Regions from separate parts of the Bradyrhizobium sp. 186 genome, predicted to be linked through region 3. Evidence: predicted binding sites of a transcription regulator. Region 3 holds the regulator's gene; each other region holds the start of a gene.
The links. The regulator PhoB, encoded in region 3, activates phosphate uptake and scavenging genes when phosphate is short. The targets are predictions, from matches to a motif close to TGTCATNNANCTGTCAT.
Positions count from the first base shown of each region.

Region 1: the regulator PhoB is predicted to act here: its motif matches at 5,179-5,195, upstream of IVB18_RS22970 (RNA degradosome polyphosphate kinase).
Region 2: the regulator PhoB is predicted to act here: its motif matches at 2,246-2,262, upstream of phnC (phosphonate ABC transporter ATP-binding protein).

Region 1 is NZ_CP082164.1:4,820,283-4,827,134, reverse strand. It holds gene IVB18_RS23005 (LysR family transcriptional regulator) at 1-89, shown strand, start outside; gene IVB18_RS23000 (autotransporter outer membrane beta-barrel domain-containing protein) at 97-1,242, opposite strand; gene IVB18_RS22995 (cold-shock protein) at 1,620-1,826, shown strand; gene purN (phosphoribosylglycinamide formyltransferase) at 1,922-2,578, opposite strand; gene purM (phosphoribosylformylglycinamidine cyclo-ligase) at 2,584-3,657, opposite strand; gene IVB18_RS22980 (CDP-alcohol phosphatidyltransferase family protein) at 3,812-4,354, shown strand; gene IVB18_RS22975 (DnaA/Hda family protein) at 4,447-5,124, shown strand; gene IVB18_RS22970 (RNA degradosome polyphosphate kinase) at 5,270-6,852, shown strand, end outside.
Region 2 is NZ_CP082164.1:9,704,632-9,711,483, reverse strand. It holds gene IVB18_RS46430 (DUF1045 domain-containing protein) at 1-236, opposite strand, end outside; gene IVB18_RS46425 (alpha-D-ribose 1-methylphosphonate 5-triphosphate diphosphatase) at 255-1,451, opposite strand; gene IVB18_RS46420 (chloramphenicol acetyltransferase) at 1,448-2,131, opposite strand; gene phnC (phosphonate ABC transporter ATP-binding protein) at 2,306-3,115, shown strand; gene phnD (phosphonate ABC transporter substrate-binding protein) at 3,178-4,113, shown strand; gene phnE (phosphonate ABC transporter, permease protein PhnE) at 4,189-5,073, shown strand; gene phnE (phosphonate ABC transporter, permease protein PhnE) at 5,070-5,918, shown strand; gene phnF (phosphonate metabolism transcriptional regulator PhnF) at 6,117-6,848, opposite strand.
Region 3 is NZ_CP082164.1:530,500-537,351, reverse strand. It holds gene argF (ornithine carbamoyltransferase) at 1-876, opposite strand, end outside; gene IVB18_RS02400 (aspartate aminotransferase family protein) at 876-2,084, opposite strand; gene IVB18_RS02395 (GcrA family cell cycle regulator) at 2,537-3,049, shown strand; gene phoB (phosphate regulon transcriptional regulator PhoB) at 3,351-4,058, opposite strand; gene phoU (phosphate signaling complex protein PhoU) at 4,081-4,797, opposite strand; gene pstB (phosphate ABC transporter ATP-binding protein PstB) at 4,809-5,630, opposite strand; gene pstA (phosphate ABC transporter permease PstA) at 5,627-6,472, opposite strand; gene pstC (phosphate ABC transporter permease subunit PstC) at 6,477-6,852, opposite strand, start outside.

The sequences.
Region 1 (6,852 bases), 4.3 Mb from region 3:
TCATCCACCCGAATGCGCTGGTGCCGATGATGACGGCCGCGCGCGAGGGCTTTGGTCTGACCGGCTATGTTGCGGCGACGCCGATGTGAGGGCGCCTCACCACCTGTGTTCGAAGCCGACCGTGCCCTGGTGCGACCTGATCTCGTTGCGGAACTTGCCGTCGTAATTGACGTAGAGCCGCGCGGTGCTGGTCAGGCTGAGCGAGGCCGAGGCGCCGGCATCCATGCCGTAACGGCTCTCGCCGATGCCGGGGACGACGATGCTCTCGGTCCCCAGACTCACCTGGATTGAGCCCAGGTTCTGATAAAAATTATCGACGAACTTACCGTAGGCCAACAGATCCAGAATCTTCCGGTCGAAGATAAAGTAGCGCCCGATCTCGGCCCCGATCATGACACGCGCGCGCGAGAGCGCCGTCGAGCCGACGTTGAGCGGATCGAACCCGCCGGCCTCCTGGAATGCCGCGCTGGTGGCGCGGACATATTCGAGCGCGCCCTTGGGCACGATGCGCATCTGATCCTTGGTCCAGTAATAGCTGATCTCGGTCAGCGCGCCGTCGACCGCGGCGCGATAGCCCGCGGTCGCGAGGCCAAAGCCGGTGTCCCGGCTGGAATGGACCTTGCCGAAACCGTGCACCACCGCGAATGCCCAGGTCCACGGCCCCTTGTCGACGGAGCCGTTGAAGCCGAGCTGGGTCAGGTCGAGCGCTGCAGACTGGAGCGCGAGCGGCACGTCGATGTCGGTGTGGCTCTGGTCGACGGAGAAGCCGATATTGACGCCGGGCGCAACGCGCGCGCCGAAGCCGGCGACGCCGCCAAAGGTCTTGCGCTTGTCGCCGACGAAATCGCCCTGCGCATCGGTCCGGACCGAAACGCCGTAGCCCTCGACCCAGGTGCGGTAGCGCGGATCCTCCGTGCTCTCGGAAGCGCCGCCACCGCCGGGATTGGTCCGGAACGCCCGATTGAAGCCGCCCGATGCCTGGTTACCGAGCCGCTCCAAAAATCCCGAACCGAGATTGAGCGTGCTGTTGCCGGCCGACTGGTCATAATTGGTCGAGGTCGGCATCGGAACCGGGGTCGGTGACGGCAACGGCGTCGGGGTCGGGGTCGGCGTCGGACTTTGCGCGAAGCCGGGCGTCGCCCCTGACATCATCACGACGAGCGCAAACGCCATGGCGATCTGGCGGACACGGTCCAGCCCGATCGTCTGCCGTGTCCCGGAGAGCTGCGAGGTGCAGCGCATGACGACAAATCCCGAAACGAATGGTGGGGGCGCAGGAATGCAACATAAGCTGCGGCGCGTGCGGCGATTTGTGCTGAACAGCCACGGAGGGTCAACCGGTTGGCACGCCACGGCCGAGGCTATTGCCCTGATTGTGGTTCCGCGGCCACAGGTCGCAATTTGCAATCCCGTTCGCCCGGCCCGGTCTTGAAATTCGCGCACCGCTTGCTAACGCGCGATTTTCATGTTGCAATATCGGACACAATCGGAATTGGCGCTCGGCTGTGCGTTTCGCGACATTGAGACTCAAGACTCGAACAGACTTCCGGAAGCCCGTTTGTGGCGTGGCACGCGAAAAGCGGCCGCGTCTTTTTTGTATCTAGCGGAGGAGACTGAGGATGCCGCAAAAGGGCACCGTCAAATGGTTCAACCCGACCAAGGGCTATGGGTTCATCAAGCCGAACGGCAGCGACAAGGACGTGTTCGTCCACATCTCTGCCGTCGAGCGTGCCGGACTCTCCACCCTCAACGAAAACCAGGTGGTTGAATACGACCTCGTGGAAAACCGCGGCAAAGCCTCCGCGGAAAACCTCAAGGTCTCCTGACTACTCTCAAGACCTGCGAGAGATCATGACGTTGCCCCCGGCTCTGCCGGGGGATTTTATTTGTGACCATGAAGAAAAGCGTGCGCTCCGCCGCTTCAGCTCGTCACGACGGGCGCAATCAGAAAATTTTCCGTCGCCCCGCTTCCCGCCGTCTTGCAGACGTCGCCCTCGATCCGGACCTTGCCGGTGGCGATCAGCCGCAGCGCCTCGGGATAGATGCGGTGCTCGACTTCCAGGATTCGTTCCGAGAGCGTAGCGGGCGTATCGTTGTCGCTAACGGGGACCGCGCCCTGCATCACGATCGGGCCGGCATCGGTCTCGGGGATGACAAAGTGCACCGTCGCGCCGGACAGTTTAACGCCGGCGCGCAAGGCCTGGCCGTGCGGGTCGAGGCCGGGGAAAGATGGCAGCAGGGAGGGATGGATGTTGAGCATCCGCCCGTACCAGGACTTGGTGAACTCGGCCGTGAACAGGCGCATGAAGCCGCCAAGGCAAATCAGCTCGATGCCGTGCTGATCGAGGGCTGCTTGCAGCACCGCCTCGAAGCCGGCGCGGTCCTTGCCGAACGGCTTGCTCTCGATCACCAGCGTCTTCACGCCGCTCGCCTTGGCCCTTTCGAGTCCCAGGGCATCGGCCTTGTTCGAGATCACGAGGGAAATCTCGGCCGGAAAATCCGGCGCGGCCGCGCCCTTGATCAGCGCGGCCATGTTGGAGCCCCGCCCCGATATCAGGATGGCGACGCGGCGCTTCATGGGGCTCACGGCGCGAGATCGAGGTGGCCGTTATAGACCACGCGATGCTCGCCCTCGGCCGGGATCACCTGGCCGAGCACGGCGACCGTCTCGCCGGCATCGGTGAAGACCTGCACCACCTTGTCGACCGCATCCGGCTCGACGATCGCGATCATGCCGATGCCGCAATTGAAGGTGCGCAGCAATTCGAGCTCGGCGATGCCGCCCTGCGCGGCCAGCCATTTGAACACCGGCAGCACCGGCAGGCGCGCCAGATCGATGCCGACGCCGAGATGTTTTGGCAGCACGCGCGGAATGTTGTCGGTGAAGCCGCCGCCGGTGATGTGGGCGAGCCCCTTCACCGCGCCGGTCTCGCGGATCGCGCGCAGGCAGGATTTGACGTAGAGCCGGGTCGGCGTCAGCAGCGCGCCGCCGAGCGTCATGACGGGCGAGAACGGCGCCTGCGCCTCGAAGCTGAGCCCGGACTGCTCGACGATCTTGCGCACCAGCGAGAAGCCGTTGGAATGCACACCCGACGAGGCCAGGCCGATCACGGCATCGCCGGCGGCGATGTCCTTGCGCGGCAGCAACGTGCCCCGCTCGGCGGCGCCGACGGCAAAGCCGCCGAGATCATAGTCGCCATCCCGGTAGAGGCCGGGCATCTCGGCGGTCTCGCCGCCGATCAGGGCACAGCCCGACTCGCGGCAGCCCTCGGCGACACCCGCCACGATCGCCGCGGTTGCCTCCGGATCGAGCTTGCCGCAGGCAAAATAATCCAGGAAGAACAGTGGCTCGGCGCCCTGTACCACGAGGTCGTTGACGCTCATGGCGACGAGGTCGATGCCGATGCCGCCATGCAGGCCGGTCTCGATCGCGATCTTGACCTTGGTCCCGACGCCGTCGGTGGCGGCGACCAGGATGGGATCCTTGAAGCCAGCCGCCTTGAGGTCGAACAGGCCGCCAAAACCGCCGATCTCGGCGTCGGCGCCGGGGCGCGCGGTGGCGCGCACCATCGGCTTGATCAGGTCGACCAGGCGGTTGCCCGCATCGATGTCGACGCCTGAATCGGCGTAAGTGAGGCCGTTTTTGCGGTCGGTCATGCCCGATTTCCAGTGGGTTTGCGGCTGGTTACGTCGAATTCCGGGGACACGCAATGGCTCGCATGGCGCCCCGGGCTGTACTATGTAGATATCAACCGGTTCAGCCTTCAAACGGGCCGGATTCGACGTCAGGCCGGGTGCCGGGAAGCGCCGCGTGAGTATTCCGAATATCATTACCCTGGGCCGCATCATGCTGGTCCCGATCATTGTCTGGGCCATCGTGTCGAGCCAAATGGAGGTGGCGTTCGCCGTCTTCCTGATTGCCGGCATCAGCGACGCCGTCGACGGCTTCCTCGCCAAGCGCTTCAACATGGCGAGCGAGCTCGGCGCCCTGCTCGATCCGCTCGCGGACAAGGCGCTGCTGGTCTCGATCTACATGTCGCTCGGCATCTGGGGCGCCATTCCGCGCTGGATCGTGATCCTGGTGGTCTCCCGCGACATCATGATCGTCGCTGCCGTGATCGTGTCCTGGCTGTTCGACAAACCGGTCGAGATGAAGCCGTCGAAGGTGTCCAAGCTCAACACTGTGGCCCAGGTGGCGTTCGCGGCGCTGGTGCTGGCCGCACTTGCCTTTGGCTTCAAGCCGCAGCCCTATGATATCATCCTGATGGGCTTCGTCACGGTCTTCACGCTCTCCTCCGTGTCGCTCTATCTCGTCGAGTGGCTGCGGCACATGAGCACCATCGAGGCCAAGTGAGCCGGGACGCGGCCCCGCAAAAGGCCAACTCGCGCTCGATACGTCGAATCTCTTCAAGCAAAGCCGGCGCGCCGGCATGGAGCAAAGCAAGCGTGGCAGGCCGCGTTCATCCCCGACAATTGGCGTTTTCGCTTCCGCACGCGGAAAGCCTGAGCCGGGACAATTTCCTCGAAGGCCCCGCCAATGCGGCCGGTCTCGGCCTGATCGACAGCTGGCCGGAATGGCCGAACCGGATCATGTGGCTGGCCGGCCCCGAAGGAAGCGGCAAGAGCCATCTCGCCGCGATCTGGGCCGAGGACGCCGGCGCCCGCTCCACCACGGCCAATGCGCTGACCCCCGCGACCGTCCCGGGCGCGCTCGCGACCGGCGCGCTGGTGGTCGAGGATCTCAAGGCGAAGGATTTTGACGAGCGCGCCGTCTTCCATCTGATGAACCTCGCGCGTGAAGACGGCGCCTACGTCCTCTTCACCGGCCGTGAGATGCCGGCTGCGCTGGATATCGAGCTGCGCGACCTGCGCTCGCGCCTGCGCGCGGTCCCGGTGATCTCGCTCTTGCCGCCCGACGACCAGCTCTTCCGGGGCCTCATCGTCAAGTTCTGCGCCGACCGCCAGCTCACCGTTGACGAGACCGTGGTCAGCTACCTCGTCACCCGCCTGGAGCGGTCCTCGGCCGCCGCCCGGCAAGCCGTGGAACTGCTCGACAGCGAGGCCTTGCGGCTCGGCCGCCCCGTCACCAGGGCGCTCGCCGCCGAGCTGCTGCGGGACGCCTGACCGCGTCCGTTCGATTCCAAGGCCGCTTGACGCGGCGGGTTGGCGGAACATCAATGTCATCGAAACGTCATCGCACTCACACATGCTTGCGCCGGTTTTGCGCATAAGTCGCAAAGTGAGGCGAAACAGGATGGATCGACTTCTGATGGACTCTGCGCAAGCCATTGAAATTAAAGAAAAAGCTCAAGAACCAGAGGCACAGCCGGCGATCGCTTCGAGCCCCGAACGGTTCATCAACCGCGAGCTGTCCTGGCTGCATTTTAACCGGCGCGTCCTGGAGGAATCGGTCAATCCCAGCCACCCCGTGCTGGAGCGGGTTCGATTCCTGTCGATTTCGGCAAATAACCTCGACGAGTTCTTCATGGTCCGCGTCGCCGGCATCAAGGCCCAGGTGCGCGAGGGCATCGCCGAGCGCAGCCCTGACGGCCTAACGCCGTCGGAACAGCTCGCGCTGATCAACCGCACCGTCTCCCAGCTTGCCTCCGACCAGCAAGCGATCTGGCGTGACCTGCGCGCCACGCTGGCCGACGTCAACATCGTGCTGATCGACGGCAAGGAGGTCACCAAGGCTGAGCGGGCCTGGATTGAGGACTACTTCCTCAGCAATGTGTTCCCACTGCTGACGCCGCTCGCGATCGACCCGGCGCATCCCTTCCCGTTCATTCCGAGCCTCGGCTTCACCATGGCGCTCCAGCTCACGCGCGCCGCCGACGGTAAGCAGATGAACGCGCTGATCCGCATGCCCGGCAAGATCGACCGCTTCATCCGCCTGCCGGCCGACGGCACGGTGCGGCTGATCACGCTGGAACAGGCGACCGCCTTGTTCATCAACCGCCTGTTCCCCGGCTACAATCTCCACGGCCAGGGCGCCTTCCGCATTATCCGCGACTCCGAGCTCGAAATCGAGGAAGAGGCCGAAGACCTTGTCCGTCTGTTCGAGACCGCGCTGAAGCGGCGCCGCCGCGGGTCGGTGATCCGGCTCGAGATCGACGGCAAGATGCCGGAGCAGCTGCGCAGCTTTGTGCAGCATGCGCTCTCGGCCGCCGACGACGAGGTGTTTCTGGTCGACGGCGTGCTCGCCATGAACGAGCTCTCGCAGCTCACCCGCCTCGACCGGCCCGACCTCGAATTCACCCCTTATGTGCCACGCCATCCCGAGCGCGTGCGCGAGCATGGCGGCGACATTTTTGCCGCGATCCGGCAGAAGGACCTCGTCGTCCACCATCCCTACGAATCCTTCGACGTGGTGGTGCAGTTCCTCCAGCAGGCGACGCGCGATCCCGACGTCGTCGCGATCAAGCAGACGCTCTATCGCACCTCCAACAACTCGCCGATCGTGCGCGCGCTTGCGGAAGCCGCCGAGGCCGGCAAGTCCGTCACCGCGCTGATCGAGCTGAAGGCACGCTTCGACGAAGAGGCCAACATCCGTTGGGCGCGCGACCTCGAACGCGCCGGCGTGCAGGTCGTCTACGGCTTCCTCGAACTGAAGACGCACGCAAAACTCTCGATGGTGGTGCGCCGCGAGGGCGGCAGCCTCACCACCTATGTCCATACCGGCACCGGCAACTATCACCCGGTGACCGCGCGCATCTACACCGACCTTTCCTACTTCACCTCGGATCCGACCATCGGCCGCGACGCCGCGCGCGTGTTCAACTTCATCACCGGCTACGCGGCGCCTAGCGATCTGGAAAAGATGGCGGTGTCGCCGCTGACCTTGCGCAAGCG
Region 2 (6,852 bases), 1.2 Mb from region 3:
GCCTCGGTTCTGCCGGGTGCGAGCGCCATCGGCGCTTTCAGTGTGGCATGGAAACCGTATTTGCGCGGGTCGGCGCTGATGTCGTGCCAGTCCGCCGCTGCGACGAGCGCTTCGTCCGGAAATGGCAACTCGCTCGCGGCGCGGGCATCGTAGCCGAGCAGCTCGGCGCCGAAGCGGGAGAGGGCGCTGTCGGCGCCGGCGGCAAAATAGATCGCGTAGCGGGGAAAACCTGTCATTGCCTGAAGATAACCGGTTTAAGCCGCAATGACAGGCTCGCGCGACATCGCCACCGTGATGCCGAGCAGCCGCGTCGCATCAGTCAGATGCGCGAGCTTTCCGGCGGCGATCACCGCGATGAGTCGCGGCCGCAGCGGCACGCTGTCGTCGACCAGGAGAATGTCGGCGCGGCGTCCTTCCGCGACGACGCCACGATCGGCAAGGCCGGTTGCGAGCGCGGGCCCGGCGGAGACCAGGTTCCAGGCCTCCGTCAGCGGCAGCACGCCGTCGGCGGCGAGGCGGAATGCCGCGAGCAGCGGCGCAGGATAGTAATAGTCCGATGCCAGCACCGAGCAGAGGCCCTTGGCGATCATGTCGGATGCCCTGGTCCAGCCGGTGTGGCTGCCGCCGCGAACGACGTTCGGCGCACCGTAGACGACGGCATCGCCGGCGGCCACGGCATCCCGTGCCGTCTCCTCGTTGACGGGAAACTCGGCAATCCTCGCGCCCATGGCGCGAAACGCCTGGCGCATCGCCGGCGTCGCATCGTCATGCGAGAGCATCTGCACTTCGGCCGCACGGGCCGCAGCGGCCAGTCGCGCTACTGAGGCCGGCACTTCACCGGCGCGCGAAAGCACGCGTTCGACAAGTCTGTCAAACTCCTCGCTGGAAAGTCCGGTGCGCTCCACCATGCGGTTACGCTTGCGCGGCTTCGCCATGTCGGCAACCGTGCCGTCCATGTGGTCGTTGAAGGCGAACACATCGACGCGGCCTTCGGCGAGCCACTGGCCGATCTCCTCTTCGGCGTCGAGATTGTAGGTCTCGTGCCGCAGATGGAAGCGGGTGTCGGCGGCGAATTGCGGACGCTGGCGCTCGATCGCTTCCATCAGGCACCGGGCATTGTCGGCGCTGCGCAGGCCCGGCTCCCACGAACAGGTCGTGGCGTGGAACACCGTCGTGATGCCGTTGCTGATCGCCTGGCGATCGCTGTCGGCAAGCGCGACGTCGATCGGGAAGTCGACGCCGGCGCGTGGCATCATCTGCCGCTCGAAGGAATCGCCGTGCAGATCGACGATGCCGGGAAGGACCAGCAGGTTGCGCGCATCGATCGCGAGCCGTGCGCGGCCGCGCGATGCATCGACCTGCGCAATGTCCGTTCCGGACACGGCAAGTGAAGTTTCAACAAGCTCCGAGCCGATCAGCGCCCGGCCACCCTCAAGAAAAATATCTGTCACGCGACCGCGTTTCGTTTGCTGGCAAGAGAACCAGTAAGAGAACCAGTGAGAGAATTCGCCCGTGCTTCGTATGTCGAGAGAAAATCTTCAATCCCGAGCTTGCGGAAATCGGGCAGTGCCTCACGCAATTTGTCGTGATCCCAATCCCACCAGGCCAGCCTGGCGAGCCGTCCGGCGATTTCTTCCGAGAACCGCCGCCGCACGATGCGCGCGGGATTGCCGGCGACGATGCTGTAGGCCGGCACGTCCTTGGTGACGATGGCACCGGCGGCGATGACCGCGCCGGTGCCGATGTTGCGGCCCGGCAGCACGATCGCGCCGTGGCCGATCCAGACGTCATGGCCGATATGGACGTAATGCTGGCGCCGCCAGTCGAAGAATTCTGTATCGTCGCTCTCGCCGGGAAAGTAGGCGCTCGAGCGATAGGTGAAATGCGCCTGGGTAGCGCGGTCCATCGGATGATTGCCGGGATTGATGCGGGTCATTGCCGCGATCGAGCAGAATTTTCCGATGGTGGTGTAGGTGATCTGCGCGTCGTTCACGACATAGGAGTAATCGCCCATCGTCACTTCATGCAGGATCGTGCGCGCGCCGACCTCGGTATAGGCGCCGAGCCTGGTCTCGAGCAGCTTCGCCGAGGGGTCGATGGTCGGTTGGACCGAGAGCGCCTTGGCGGCCATGTTGCATCCGAAAGATCGAGGGCGGGGCCTCGTCTTCGAGCGGCTTGATGACATTGTCATGACGAAGCAATGACAGGGGATGAGGTGTGTAGGATCGCCGCACCGCAGCGCGCGTGTCACACAAGTGTCAAGCGCCGGCGTTAGCGGTGGGTCCCAGCTACTCTGGAGTCCTGCATGCTGGTGGTGGAAGGTCTGACGTGCCGCTTCGGCGCAAAAGCCGCGGTGGACGATGCCTCATTTAAAGTTGCCCCCGGCGGCTTCGTCGGTGTGATCGGACGCTCCGGCGCCGGCAAGTCGACCCTGCTGCGGACCATCAACCGCCTCGCGACGCCGACACAGGGCCGCATCCTGTTCGATGGCATCGACGTCACCGCGCTGCGCGGCAAGGAGCTGCGGCAGTGGCGCGCGCGATCGGCGATGATTTTTCAGCAATTCAACCTGGTCGGCCGGCTCGACGTGCTCACCAACGTCCTGATGGGGCGTCTCGCGACGATGCCGGCCTGGCGTTCGCTCACACAGACCTGGCCCGAGGCTGACATGGCGCTGGCGATGTCGGCGCTCGAGCAGTTCGATATCGCCTCGCTCGCAGCCCAGCGCGCCGACCAGCTCTCCGGTGGCCAGCAGCAGCGCGTCGCGATCGCCCGCGCCCTGGTGCAGCAGCCCGATATCATCCTTGCCGACGAGCCGATCGCTTCGCTCGACCCGCGCAATACCAAGATCGTGATGGATGCGCTGCTGCGCATCAACAAGCACTTCGGCATCACCGTGCTCTGCAATTTGCATTCGCTCGATCTGGCGCGCAGCTATTGCGACCGCCTGATCGGCATGGCCGCGGGCCGCGTGGTATTCGACGGCGCGCCGTCCGCGCTCACCGATCATGTTGCGCGCGAACTCTACGACCTTGAAGCCGCCGACGTCATGGGCGGCACGCCGGTGCCGGCGCCCGAGGGTATTCCGGCGCTTGGAACGGCGGCCGCCGCCTGAGCGCGCCGCACCTGTAGTTGCCAATTTTTGCGTCAACCGACCCAACCGATGAAGAGGGTATCATGATCACTCGCAGACTCATTCTTGCCGGCGCCGCCGCGCTCGCGTTCACGACTTCAGCCTCCGCCGAGGACTGGAAAGCCAAATATCCCGAACTGACCTTCGCGGTCATTCCGGCGGAAAACGCCTCGGGCGTTACCGAGCGCTGGGCGCCGTTCATGAGCTATCTCTCCAAGGAATTGGGCGTGAAGGTCACGCTGCGCATCGCCAACGACTACGCTGCTGTGATCGAAGGCCAGCGCGCCGGCAACATTCATATCGCGAGCTATGGCTCGGCGTCGTTCGCCCGCGCCCGCCTGACCAGCGTCAAGACCGACGCCTTCGCCAACGACATCAACGCCGACGGCTCGACCGGTTATTACTCGGTGTTCTTCGTCAAGGCGAGCAGCCCCTACAAGAGCGTCGATCAGCTGAAGGGCAAGAACCTCGGCCTCGTCGACCCGAACTCGACCTCGGGCAACAACGTGCCGCGCTTCGAGCTCGACAAGATGGGCATCGCGGACGCCGACACCTATTTCAGCAAGGTCGTCTTCACCGGCAGCCATGAGAACGCGATCCTGGCGCTGGCGCAGGGCACGGTCGACGTCGCCGCCAACCAGTGGACCAGCGATGACGATTCCACGCTGGCGCAGATGCTGACCAAGAACATGTTGAAGAATGCCGACGGCTCGGCGATGAAGAAGGACGATTTCCGCATCATCCACAAGTCGGCGCCGATCATCAACGGCCCCTATGCCTACAATTCCGATCTGCCGGAAGAGGCCAAGGCCGCGATCGCGAAGGCGTTCTTCGACGCGCCGGCCAAGGACAAGGCGGCCTTCGATCGTCTCCAAGACGGCCAGAAGAAGGGTTTTCATCCCGCTACCACCAAGGATTGGGATGGCACGATCGAGCTGATCAAGTTCGTCGATGCACTGCGTAAGAAGAAGGCGTCCTGAATTTCGGGACGACGCACTGGAGCCGGGTCGATGGACCCGGCTCTTTCTCTTTGACCGACCACTTTTCCTGACCAGATGACCGTCGCGGTTTCGATCCTCCCCGAGCAGCAGCTCGCCGTGCTCAACGCCGCCTATCGCCAGGCGGTCGCGCGCAAGCGGCTCCGACTCCTGTTGGGAGTCGTGATCTTCGCCGCTGCACTCCTTCTTGCCGCGATCGGCGCAGAAGTGAATTTGCGCACGCTGTTCGCCTATTTCGGCAACTTCATCAGCTATTTCGACCGCATCCTTACGCTCGACAACGGTCAGCGCGTCTGGACCGATGTCGGCGAATGGCTGTGGGGCTGGCGCAAATGGCTGAAGATGCTGGGCGAGACCCTGTTGATCAGCTACGTCGGCACGCTGATCGGAGCGACCTTCGCCTTTGTTCTGAACTTCTTCGCGGCCGAGAACACTTCGCCCGCGCCCTGGCTGCGCTTCGTGGTGCAGCGCCTGCTCGAATTCGCCCGCACCGTCCCCGGCATCGTCTTCGCGCTGATCTTCGTCATCGCCTTCGGGCTCGGCCCGATGGCCGGCGTGCTGGCGATCGCGATCCATTGCACCGGCGCGCTCGGAAAACTGTTCTCGGAGATCGTCGAGAATGCCGACATGAAGCCGGTCGAGGGTATCCGTTCGACCGGCGCGAGCTGGCTCGCCTGCATGCGCTTCGCCATCCTGCCGCAGGTGACCGCAGGTTACGCCAGTTACGCGCTGCTGCGCTTCGAGATCAACGTCCGCGAAGCCTCCGTGATGGGTTTTGTCGGCGCTGGCGGCATCGGCCAGGAGCTCGTCGTCGCCATCCGCAAATTCTACTATTCGGACGTCAGCGCGATCCTGCTCACCATCATCGTCACGGTCTTCATCATTGACATCACCACCGGCTGGCTGCGCGGCCGCCTGTTCGGCAAGGAGGCTCGGACGTGACGAGGCCGCAGGAGGTCGACACCGCGCAGGTTCGCGCGCGCTATCCTGATGTGTTCGGCCGGCCGGCCTCGGCGCGGCTCGCAATGCCGGCGATGATCGTCGCGGCATTCGCGATCCTGGTGTACGGCTTGGTTGACCTCGAGTTCTCGCCGCAGCGCTTCCTCGCCGGCCTCGGCGAGCTCGGCTGGATCAGCATGATGATGATCCCGCCGGATCCCGGCTCGTCACTGCCAATCTATCTGAAGGCGCTGGGCGAGACCCTCTCGATCGCGCTGCTCGGCACGACGCTGGCCGCGCTGTTCGCGCTCCCGGTCAGCCTGCTTGCTGCCCGCAACGTGGTGCCGTCGAAGATCCTGCGCTTCCCGGTCCGGCGCTTCCTCGATTCGATCCGCGGCATCGACACGCTGATCTGGGCGCTGGTGTGGATCAACGTGGTCGGGCTCGGACCGTTCGCCGGCGTGCTCGCCATCGCCGTGTCGGATTTCGGTGCCTTCGGCAAGCTGTTCTCCGAGGCAATCGAGGGCGCCGACCAGAAACAGGTCGAGGGCATCCGCGCATCCGGCGGCAGCGCGCTGCACGAGATCCGCTTCGGTCTGCTGCCGCAGGTGCTGCCGGTGATTGCCGGCCAGGTGCTCTATTTCATCGAATCGAACACGCGCTCGGCCACCATCATCGGCATTGTCGGCGCCGGCGGCATCGGGCTCCAGCTTGCCGAGCAGATCCGCGTGTTGGAATGGCAGAGAGTGTCGTTCCTGATCCTGATGATTCTGGTCGCGGTCGCGGCGATCGACTTCATCTCGGGGAAGCTCCGTTTCGCCATCATCGGCCGGCGGGCGGTGGCGTAGCTCAGGAGCGAGTCGCGACTCTCTTCCTTCTCCCCTTGTGGGAGAAGGTGGCGCGAAGCACCGGATGAGGGGTCTCTGTCCGCGAACTCAAACAGGCGTTGGCGCTCGCGGAGAGAGACCCCTCACCCGGATCGCATCTCCGATGCGATCCGACCTCTCCCACAAGGGGAGAGGTGCACCGACTGCGTGGCCGCACGCTCACCCGTTCTCCACCAGAAACTCCACCCGCTCCGCGGCGAAGCGCGAGTGCTTGATCACCAGCGGCTTGCCTTCGAGATCGAGGTCGGTTGCGTCGACCACCAGGATCGGCCGGCCGAGCAGGAGATCGAGCCGGGCGGCATCGGTCGCGTCCACGATGCCGGCCGTGATGCGGGTTGCGCCTCGGCGGTAGTCGCGGACGCCGTAATGCTCGAGCAACTTCGTCATGGAGCGCGTCGTCGCGAATACAGCCCCCGCGCCCGGAAACAGTTCTGCTGACAGCCAGGTGGTGGAGACGCAGATCGGCGTGCGGTCGGCGAGGCGAATGGCCTCGATCCGGACCAGCGGTGCGCCGACCTTCAGGCCAAGCTCCCGCGCGAGCTCGCGGGTCGCGACGTCTTCGGAGGCCTCGATCAACTGGCCGCGCGGCTCGCGGCCGCCGGCGCCGACGATCTCGGAGAAGCGGGTACGCGAGCGCAGCGGGTAAGCGAGACGTTGGGCCTCGACATAGGTTCCGCTGCCGCGCTCGGCGCGCACCAGGCCGCGCTCGGCAAGCGCGGCCAGCGCGCGCCGCACCGTGTGGCGGTTCACGCGATAGGTTTCGGCGATCTCCATTTCGCCCGGCAACTTTTCGCCGGCGGCAAAGCGGCCGTCAGCGATGCCGCGCTCGATGCCGTCGGCAACCAGGCGCCACAGCGCGACGCCCGAAGAGGCAATGTCTTGCATGCTCATATCG
Region 3 (6,852 bases):
GGCCTCGTCGAACACGACCGATTGCGGGCCGTCGATCACCTCGTCGGTGACCTCCTCGCCGCGATGGGCGGGCAGGCAGTGCATGAACAGCGCGTCGGGCCTGGCGAGCGACATCAGCTTGGCGTTGACCTGGTAGGGCTTGAGCACGTTGTGGCGGTGCTCGCCTTCCTTGTCGCCCATCGACACCCAGGTGTCGGTGACGACGCAATCGGCGCCGTGCACCGCGGCTTCCGCATCGGTGCCGAGCACGATCGGGGCGCCGGTCGCCTTGATCCAGTCGCGCATCGCCTTCTTCGGCGCGAGCTCCGGAGGGGTCGCGACATTGAGCTGGAACTTGAAGCGCTCGGCCGCATGGGCCCAGGACGCCAGCACGTTGTTGTCGTCGCCGGTCCAAGCCACCGTCTTGCCCTCGATTGGGCCGCGATGCTCCTCATAGGTCATGAGGTCGGCCATCACCTGGCAAGGATGCGAGCGCCGCGTCAGCCCGTTGATGACGGGCACGGTGGCGTTCGCCGCAAGCTCGAGCAGCGCATCGTGGTTGAGGATGCGGATCATGATCGCGTCGACATAGCGCGACAGCACGCGTGCGGTATCGGCGATGGTCTCGCCGCGGCCGAGCTGCATCTCGGCGCCGGTCAGCATGATGGGCTCGCCGCCGAGCTGGCGCATGGCGACGTCGAACGACACCCGCGTCCGCGTCGACGGGCGTTCGAAGATCATCGCCAGCGTCTTGCCTTCGAGCGGCTTGACCGGCTGATGCGCCTTCTGCTTCGCCTTCATCGCGGATGATGCGGCCAGCATCCGCTTGAGCTCCGACAGCGGCAGCTCGTCGATATCGAGGAAATGCTTTGGCGTCTTGTTGGGCGTCTGGCTCATCAGCTTGCCGCCCGCTTGGTCTGGCCTGCGGAAATCGCGGCACAAGCGCGTTCGAGCCGCACGACGCTGTCCTCGATCTCCGTTTCCGTGACGATCAAAGGCGGCAGAAAGCGCACGACATTGTCGCCGGCCCCGACCGTGAGGAGCTTTTCGTCGCGCAGCGCCGCAACGAGATCGCCCGACGGCACCACGGCCTTGATGCCGATCAGAAGCCCCTCGCCGCGCACTTCGCTGACGACGTTGCCGTAACGGTCGATCACGGAGGCGAGCTTCTGCTTCAAGAGCAGCGACATCTTCTGCACGTGATCGAAGAAGCCGGGCTTGAGCATGACGTCGAGCACCGCATTGGCGGTGGATATCGCGAGCGGATTGCCGCCGAAGGTCGAGCCGTGCGAGCCGGGCGTCATGCCGGAGGCCGCCTCCGCGGTCGCAAGGCACGCGCCGATCGGAAAGCCGCCGCCGAGCGCTTTGGCCAGCGACATCACGTCGGGCGTGACGCCGAGGCGGCGATGGGCGAAGAGATCGCCGGTGCGGCCCATGCCGGTCTGCACCTCGTCGAACGCCAGCAACAGGCCGCGCTCGTCGCAGAGATTGCGCAACGCCTTGAGGAACGCCGGGGTGGCAGAACGCACACCGCCCTCGCCCTGGATCGGTTCGATCAGGATGCCTGCGGTCTGCGGACCGATCGCCTTCTTGACGGCTTCGAGGTCGCCATGCGGAACCTGGTCGAAACCGTCCATCGGCGGACCAAAACCTTCGAGATATTTCGCCGAGCCGGTCGCAGCCAGCGTTGCAAGCGTGCGGCCGTGGAAGGCACCTTCGAAGGTGATCATGCGATAGCGGTCGGGATGGCCTTTTGCGGCCTGGTAGCGGCGCACGACCTTGATCACGCATTCCAGCGCTTCGGCGCCTGAATTGCAGAAGAACACGAAGTCGGCGAAGCTCTCACTGCACAGGCGGCTCGCCAGACGTTCGCCGTCCGGGCTCTGGAACAGGTTCGACATGTGCCACAGTTTCGTGGCCTGCTCCTGCAAAGCCTTGACCAGCGCGGGATGGGCATGGCCGAGCGCGTTCACGGCGACGCCCGAGGTGAAATCGAGATAACGGTCGCCATTGGTCGCGATCAGCCAGCAGCCCTCGCCGCGCTCGAAACCGAGGTCGGTTCTGGCGAAAACGGGAAGCAGATGCGGCGCGGCGCTGTTGGTCATGACGTCACTTGGATGTTGCGGACGGACTGAGCGTGCATTGCGCAGCGCACCATTGACCGGCCCGGAAAACGAAACGTGCCGCCTTTTCAGGGCGGCACGTATCACCATCTTATGCCTGGTAAGACGGGTGTCAATGCCGCCCGGAAAGCCTCGCGAAACGCTGAATCCGTAGTCTTGCGGTGACGATTTTCCGGCTTTTAGCCACGGAACATGTGGAAGCGAGTCCGCGGACTCTTGCGCGTGAGTCACGCCATATTGTAGCGTTTGGCTTGTCAGATACGACATCTCGTGCAGCGGTTCTGATCTCTAAGTCCTCATGTACCGGCGTAACGTTCGGGCGCACTTCGCGCGCCCGGCGAGCCTCAAGGGATTCTGGCGGCACGGGTTTTTCAAGGCTTAGGCATTCGCTGTGAGGCCCCAGCATGGTGGTGCGCAGCGAGGGAAAGGGTGCAATGACGGTTTTGACCTGGTCCGACGATCGCGTCGAGCAGTTGAAAAAGCTCTGGGAGGCCGGACTTTCGGCCAGCCAGATCGCGGCTGAGCTCGGCAATGTGACCCGCAACGCCGTGATCGGAAAGGTGCACAGGCTCGGCCTGTCCGGCCGGGCCAAGAGCCCATCATCCGCTGCTCCTCGGCCGCGCAAGGCGCGCCCCGCGCAGCATATGATGCGGGTAACCCGTCCGATCTCGCGCGGCAACACCGCGCTGGCGCAGGCCTTCGAGGTCGAGGAGGAGCCGGATCCGGTCACCTACGACAACGTGGTGCCGATGAGCCAGCGGTTGTCGCTGCTCGAACTGAACGAGGCGACCTGCCACTGGCCGGTCGGCGATCCCTCGAGCCCGGACTTCTTCTTCTGCGGCGGCAGGGCGCTCTCGGGCCTGCCCTATTGCGCCCAGCATTCGCGTGTTGCGTACCAGCCGGCAGCTGATCGTCGCCGCGCACCGGCCAAGCCGGGGCCGCGCTGAGCTGGTCGGCGATCAAGGCTTCACCGTCCAGGCGACGGCAGCTCGACTGACGACGGCAAACTCCATTCGCTGTCGTCCTGGACAAGCGCGCGGAGCAGCGCGCAGATCCGGGACCCATAGCCACCGAAAGATGTAGTTATGGGGACTCGGAGTGACCTTTTTCGCGCAACAACCACTCCCTGTGGTTGTGGGTCCCGGATCTGCGCTCCGCTCTGGACAACGCTGCGCGTTGCCAGGAGCTACGCTTGTCCGGGACGACGGCTGAGATTGTAGCCGCAGCCAAACTCAAGCCCGCTAAAATTTACGCCTGCTCCGCCTTCGCGAAACGATCGTCCAGCGCGTAGCCGGCGCCGCGGACGGTGCGGATCGGGTCCTGCTCGCGGCCGAGATTGAGCAGCTTGCGCAGACGGCCGATGTGGACGTCGACGGTACGCTCGTCAATATAGATGTCGCGGCCCCAGACGCTGTCGAGCAGTTGCTCGCGCGAGAACACCCGACCCGGATGTTCCAGGAAGAACTCCAGCAGGCGATATTCGGTCGGGCCGAGATCGATCGGCCGGCCCGAGCGCGCCACGCGGCGCTTCTCCCGGTCGAGCTCGATATCGCCAAAAGCGAGCACGGTGGCAAGCCGCTCCGGGCTTGCGCGCCTGAGCAGGCCCTTCACGCGCGCCAGGAGCTCCGGCACCGAGAACGGCTTGACGATGTAGTCGTCGGCGCCGGTCGCGAGCCCGCGCACCCGCTCGCTCTCCTCACCGCGGGCGGTGAGCATGATGATCGGGAGCTGCTTAGTATCCGGCCGGGTGCGAAGCCGCCGGCACAGCTCGATGCCGGACAGCCCGGGCAGCATCCAGTCGAGCACGATCAGGTCGGGGATATGCTCCTTGAGACGGGTGTCGGCGTCGTCGCCGCGCATCACCGTCTCGACGTCATAGCCGTCGCCTTCGAGGTTGTAGCGGAGAAGCTCGGTCAGAGCTTCCTCGTCCTCAACCACCATAATGCGTGCGCCCATGGTGTCGTCGCTCCTTAACTATTCAAGTATTCGGGACCGTCGTGGCGAAGGTCGTCATGTCGCCCTTCGGACGCTTGTCGGTCATGGCCTGACCTTCGATCATGTAGAACACGGTCTCGGCGATGTTGGTGGAGTGGTCGCCGATCCGCTCGATGTTCTTGGCGCAGAACATCAGATGGATGCAGAACGAGATGTTGCGTGGATCCTCCATCATATAGGTGAGGAGCTCGCGGAACAGCGAGGTGCAGATGGCGTCGACTTCCTCGTCGCCTTTCCACACCGCCATCGCCGCCGGCAAATCATGCGCGGCATAGGCGTCCAGCACCGACTTGACTTGCTGCTGCACGAGGTCGGTCATGTGCTCCAGGCCGCGGAACAGCTTGAGCGGATGGAAATCCGTCTCCAGCGCCGCGACGCGCTTGCCCATGTTCTTGGCGAGATCGCCGATCCGCTCGAGATCCGTCGCAACGCGCATGGCGCCGACGATCTCGCGCAGATCCACCGCCATCGGCTGGCGGCGGGCGATGGTCAGTACGGCGCGCTCCTCGATGCGCTTCTGGAGCACGTCGATCTCGACGTCGGTTGCGACCACGCGCTGGCCGAGCGCGACGTCGCGCCGGATCAGCGCGTCGACGGAATCGACGATCATGCGCTCGGCAATCCCGCCCATCTCGGCGACCAGCCGGGTGAGTTCCTGGAGGTCGGTGTCGAAGGCCTTTGCGGTATGTTCAGAACCCATGTCCCGTCTCCTCAGCCGAACCGGCCAGTGATGTAATCCTGCGTGCGCCGATCGGTCGGCGACGTGAAGATCTTGCTGGTGTCGTCGAACTCGATCAGCTCGCCGAGATACATGAAGGCGGTCTTGTCGGAGACGCGGGCCGCCTGCTGCATGTTGTGGGTCACGATCGCGATCGTGTAGTTCTCGGACAGTTCCTGGATCAACTCCTCGACCTTGGCGGTCGAGATCGGATCCAATGCCGAGCAGGGCTCGTCGAACAGGATGACCTCGGGCCGCACCGCGACCGTGCGGGCGATGCAGAGGCGCTGCTGCTGGCCGCCGGACAGCGACAGGCCCGAGGCGTTGAGCTTGTCCTTGACCTCGTTCCACAGCGCGCCGCCGCGCAGCGCCTTCTCGACGCGGACGTCCATCTCGGACTTCGATATCTTCTCATAGAGGCGGATGCCGAAGGCGATGTTCTCGTAGATCGTCATCGGAAACGGCGTCGGCTTCTGGAACACCATGCCGACCCGTGCGCGCAGCAGGTTGAGGTCGAGCCTGGTATCGAGGATGTTGGTCTGGTCGAGCATGAGCTGACCGGTGGCGCGCTGGCCCGGATACAGATCGTACATCCGGTTGAAGATGCGCAGCAGGGTCGACTTGCCGCAACCCGATGGGCCGATGAACGCCGTGACGCGGTTGGTGCCGAGCGTCAGGTTGATGTTCTTCAGCGCGTGGTGCTCGCCGTAATAGAAATTCAGGTTGCGCACGGTCACCTTGGCGGGCGCATCGGGCAGCACCGGCGCATGGGGCAGTCCGCCGGACGCGCTCATCGATACGGAAAGATCACTCATTTTGCGGTCCTCTCGGCGCCAAGGATGCGCGCGCCAATATTAAGGGCAAGAACGGTCAGGGTGATGAGCAGCGCCCCGCTCCAGGCCAGCTGCTTCCAGTAGGCGTAGGGGCTCTGCACGAAGTTGTTGATGGTGACCGGCAGGTTGGCCATCGTCTTGTTCAGGCTCAGGCTGAAGAACTGGTTCGACAGCGCGGTGAACAGCAGCGGCGCGGTTTCGCCGGCGACGCGGGCGGTGGCGAGCAGCACGCCGGTGATGAGGCCGGAGCGCGCCGAGCGATAGGCGATCCGCTTGATCACCAGCGAGCGCGGTAGGCCGAGCGCGGAGGCCGCCTCACGCAGCGCGTTCGGCACCAGCAGCAGCATGTCCTCGGTCGTGCGCAGCACCACCGGGATCACGATCACGGCGAGCGCGAGACAGCCGGCGAGCGCCGAGAAGCCGCGCATCGGCACCACCACCGCACCATAGATGAACAGGCCGATGATGATCGAGGGCGCGCTGAGCAGGATATCGTTGATGAAGCGGATCACCGACGTCAGCCTGTCGTTGCGGCCGTATTCGGCGAGATAGGTGCCGGCGAACATGCCGAGCGGCGCGCCGATGCCGACGCCGAGCACGGTCATGATCAGCGAGCCGACGATGGCGTTGAGCAGGCCGCCCTCGTTCGATCCGGGCGGCGGCGTGTTCTCGGTGAAGAGCTGGAAATTGAGTCCGGCCAGGCCGTTGTAGAGCAGCGTGATCAGGATCAGCGCGAGCCAGGTGACGCCGAAGGCGGCGGCGGCGATGCAGAGACCGCGGATCACGAAGTCCTTGCGGCGGCGGCGTGAATAGATCGGGTTCATGGCCTTAATTCCCCGCCTTCTGTTCCAGCCGCATCAGCATCAGCCGCGCGCCTGCGAGCACGAAGAACGTCAGCACGAACAGCAGCAGGCCGAGCAGGATCAGGCCGGACTGGTGCAGGCCGTCGCTCTCGGCGAACTCGCTGGCGATCGCCGCCGAGATCGTGGTGCCCGGCGCGAAGATCGAGGATGAGATCCGGAACGAGTTGCCGATGATGAAGGTCACCGCCATGGTCTCGCCGAGCGCACGGCCCAGCGCCAGCATGACGCCGCCGATGATGCCGACGCGGGTGTAGGGGATCACCACGCTGCGGACGACTTCCCAAGTGGTGCAGCCGACGCCGTAGGCGGCCTCTTTCAGCACCGGTGGCACCGTCTTGAAC